DNA from 2 places in the Methylomusa anaerophila genome. Region 1 is predicted to be linked to the other one. Evidence: a T-box and tRNA genes for the amino acid it is inferred to sense, from the RefSeq annotation. Region 1 holds a T-box; the other holds one or more tRNA genes.

Region 1 (2,203 bases):
CCATTCTCGGGTGGCACCATAAGACATCCCCATATGCAGATTGTGGGACTGAAATATATCGATTATAGTTTCAATATGCCGCTCAATAGTTTTGAAGGCATCATAATTGACAGGACTGCAGGAGTGGAGTTAAATCTTGCGACAAGACCCAAAGTCGGTTTTTACGAATTTAATATTCTTCTCAAGGATTTGAATAAATTGAATGATTTGAGAGATTTGAAAAACATAGATTTTATGGCTGATTATATCCAGGCCACAGCTCACTTTTTATTACACCATTTTCATAAATGGTGTAACAGTTATAATTTATTTTTCTATCAACTTGAGGGGAAAATTTTGGTCAAAGTAATGCCGCGATTCATTACTTCGCCATTATATATAGGATATTCCATCCCACAGCTCTCATGCCATATGGAAAAAGTGGTGCAGGAGATGCAAAATCTTTATTTTTAGGGGATGCATAGTTATGTATTATGGTGATAATACTCCTTTTAAAGTAGTGGCCATCGGCGATTCAATAACCTATGGTTTTCCGTATACACCGCATTTTTCCTGGGTAAACCTGGCAGGTGAGAAACTAGGCATTCCTATGATAAATAAAGGTGTGAACGGCGATACAACTAGTAACATGCTAAAGCGGTTTAAGCTTGATGTGCTGAAATACTATCCCTCCCACGTCGTTATTACCGGCGGTACGAATGACGCCTTTGCCCTTGCCGACGCGGCTTCAGTCATTAGCAATATACATCGTATGGCAGAGTTTGCCAATGAAAACAATATTACTCCCATTGTTGGATTGCCGATACCTTGCAGCTATAACCGGAATGATCAGATAGTAGCCCTCTACCGGGAGGAATTGCGTCAATACTTCTTTGATTATGGTATCTCGTTGCTTGATTTTTCTGCAGTGTTTTATGATTCTATCAATAACAGCCTTAGGGTGAATTTATTTACCGACGGCATTCATCCTAACCAGGATGGATACTGTAAAATGGCCGACATGGTTGTTGCTTTCTTCAGACAAAACTTAAGCTTGCCACAAGCCAAAGTTTGTCCTAAGTCAATTGACTTTTGAATTTTCCTAATATATAATGAAACACACAATCAACAATTCGACAATTCTTTGAAGCAGAATAATAAGATGTATTTAGGCCAAGAAAGTTGGCGGTTGATGCAAGCCAATACCTAATAAATCTGAACCTCACTGCGGAGGAGCAGTTGTGAATTTTGGCAGCAACTGACGTAGGACTGCGTTATGGTCAAAGAGTGGGTGACGGTGGTCACTAATCAGGGTGGTACCGCGAGAATACTCGTCCCTGGCTATAAGCCAAGGGGCTTTTTTAGTTAATTTGAGGGGGCTCTGCATACAATGGATGAAAGATATGTTCCACGGGAGATCGAAGCCAAGTGGCAAAAACGGTGGGTAGAGCAAAATGCATTTAGCACTGCCATCAACCGCCAGCGGCCTGAATATTATGTTCTGGAGATGTTCCCCTATCCGTCTGGGAATCTACATATGGGCCATGTACGAAATTATTCGATTGGTGATGTAATTGCCAGGTTCAAAGTGATGCAAGGATATAATGTTCTGCATCCAATGGGATGGGATGCTTTTGGTATGCCGGCGGAAAACGCCGCTATTAAACACGGTATTCATCCCTCGGCTTGGACATGGGACAACATTGCCAATATGCGCCGCCAACAACAGGAACTTGGTTTATCATATGACTGGGACCGAGAAGTAGCAACCTGTCATCCGGACTATTACCGCTGGACCCAATGGCTTTTCTTGCTATTTTTCCAGCGGGGTCTTGCATACAAGAAAAAAGCTGCTGTTAACTGGTGCAACGACTGCAATACCGTTTTAGCCAATGAACAGGTAGTGGACGGACGGTGTTGGCGCTGTGACTCAGTTGTTGTTAAAAAGGATTTGGAACAATGGTTCCTAAAGATAACAGAATATGCCGACCGTCTGCTGGCCGACCTGAGTGAGCTTAAAGGATGGCCGGAGCGGGTCAAAATCATGCAGGAAAATTGGATTGGTCGCAGTGAAGGCGCTGAATTTAGTTTTACGATTCCGGACTTGAACGAAAAAATATCAGTGTATACAACTCGCCATGATACTGTTTTTGGTGTCAGTTATATCGTATTGGCTCCTGAGCATCCCCTCGTCAATAGACTGATTGCCGGTAAAGCGGAAGAA
Region 2 (2,203 bases), 630 kb from region 1:
CAATTCCGGGTGTGCGAACAGTTACTACTCCTACCATGGTCTGGGAGCATTTTGATTTTAATTTAGACAATGCCTTATTTCAGGATATTCAGGTTCGCAAGGCTGTTGCCTTAGCTATTGATCGTCAAGCTATAGTAACTAATGTATTTAAGGGAATGGCCGTGCCTGCCGTTGGCGACCAATCGCCTTTATCGTGGGCGTACAATCCGACGCAATATTCTGCTGCCAGGAGTATTAACGGGGCAAAAGAACTGCTAATTAAAGCCGGTTGGCAGCTGGGTCCGGATGAGATATTTGCCAGGGAAGGGCGCAAACTGTCTTTTTCATTGGCAATTCCGGCCGGAAACAAAGAAAGGGAACAAGTGGCTGCCGCAATTGCTGCACAGCTTAAGGAAGCAGGCATTCTGGCGGAAGTAAGGCCAATAGACGCACCGGCCTTTTTCAGCGATGTTCTGAAAAATCGCCGCTTTGAGACCGCTTTGTTCGGTTGGGTGGCTGGTTTGGACCCTGACAACCTTGATTTGTGGCATTCCCGGAAAATACCTTTTGCAGGTAACAACTACGAGGGGCAAAATTATGCCGGTTGGCGTAATCCGGAAGTGGACAAACTTACTGACCAAGGCGCCAAAATTGTTGATGTTGGCGCCAGAAAAGAAATCTATTTTCGTATTCAGGACCTGATTAGGGAGGAAGTACCTGTAATACCGCTGTATTTTCACGTCAACATAGACGCGGTGCAAGAGACGGTGGCAAACTATCAGCCTGGTCCTTCTCCTGCTGGAAGCTTATGGAATGCATGGCAGTGGGGGTTTGTCTCCAGTCAGTAAATCAGTAAAAAATGGTATCTATTTAGGTTATCAAATGCCTCGAACTATCCTGAAAAACTAAGCAGTTCCCAACTTAAGGTGAATAGTTACAAAAATGCTTGACGTTACTTTTGCCTTATGGTAATATAACTATGTCGCTGATGAGCGGCTAACAAAAATAATTGACGCGGTCGTGGCGGAACGGCAGACGCGCTAGCCTCAGGAGCTAGTGGGGGCAACCTCGTGGTGGTTCAAATCCACTCGACCGCACCAAACTCGAAGTTCGGGAATTGAGGTTCGAGAGTCGAATCTAGATAGGGGAATTTGCAGTTCGCAAATTCCTACAAGTTGGAACACAGGAAAATTTAACAATCGAAATGCGGTTGTGGTGGAACTGGCAGACACACCATCTTGAGGGGGTGGCGGGGCGACCCGTGTGAGTTCAAATCTCACCAACCGCACCACAGTGAATGAAGGCTTCCGGACAGTCCGGAAGCTTTTTTGTAATACTAAGAACACTATCTCGTTGGGAGTATCAAAATTTTCTGTTGTTCTACCTTTTTGTCTAATTTCCACAAATCTATTGACATGATTTGCTGATCCTGGTATGATTACGATAATAATAACAAGCCTTTTAAACTAGTCCTGCGAGGCTGGTAAGGGGACGATAGAAAGTATTACGCCTTCTTGCGTGCTTTGCAGCCGTGGAGGCTTTTATTATGTCTATGAACTACAAATACTATCCTTTAAGTTGATCCCGCGAGGTCAGCAAGGATTGAAGGCAATATGCCTGCTTTAGAATGAACTTACGTGCTGACACAGAGTAGGACGTATTGGCATGGGCTCATTTATAAACTCCTTGCTGTGCAGGCAAGGAGTTTTATATTTATACAAGGGGGGAGCAGTCATGACTAAAAGCCCGGCTTCACTTAGGAATAAGGACATTTTAGGACTTGAGCACATGTCGGTGCCGGAGATTGAGTTAGTGTTGGATACTGCCAGGGAAATGAAAAACATTATCGACAGGGATATTAAAAAAGTGCCCACTTTAAGAGGAAAATCCATCGTAAATCTTTTCTTTGAAGCCAGTACTCGTACCCGCACATCTTTTGAACTGGCCGGAAAATATCTGGGTGCCGACGTAGTAAACATATCCACCAGCGCCAGCAGCGTGATGAAAGGGGAAAGCTTGCGGGACACCCTGCTTACCGTGGAGGCGATGGGGGTTGATATTATCGTTATGCGCCACGAAGCTGAAGGTTCGTCGCTGTTTGCAGCCAATGCCGTCCGGCCGGTAATTATTAACGCCGGGGACGGCGCTCATGAGCACCCAACGCAAGGTTTGCTTGATATGTTTACGATCAAGCAGTATAAAGGGCGTCTTCAGGGACTTAAAG

What was found. A T-box is a leader RNA that pairs with one kind of tRNA and senses whether it is charged. The one in region 1 lies ahead of leuS (leucine--tRNA ligase), so its partner is inferred to be a tRNA-Leu.
Region 2: it has a tRNA-Leu gene. The T-box ahead of leuS (leucine--tRNA ligase) is inferred to sense a tRNA for this amino acid. The anticodon was not compared.

The regions. Positions count from the first base shown of each region.
Region 1 covers NZ_AP018449.1:3,771,927-3,774,129, forward strand. Annotated here, with positions in the region: gene MAMMFC1_RS16940 (DUF4931 domain-containing protein) at 1-453, shown strand, start outside; gene MAMMFC1_RS16945 (GDSL-type esterase/lipase family protein) at 467-1,075, shown strand; T-box leader at 1,115-1,321, shown strand; gene leuS (leucine--tRNA ligase) at 1,370-2,203, shown strand, end outside.
Region 2 covers NZ_AP018449.1:4,399,502-4,401,704, reverse strand. Annotated here, with positions in the region: gene MAMMFC1_RS20240 (peptide ABC transporter substrate-binding protein) at 1-827, shown strand, start outside; tRNA gene MAMMFC1_RS20235 (tRNA-Leu) at 994-1,079, shown strand; tRNA gene MAMMFC1_RS20230 (tRNA-Leu) at 1,186-1,270, shown strand; gene MAMMFC1_RS20225 (aspartate carbamoyltransferase catalytic subunit) at 1,714-2,203, shown strand, end outside.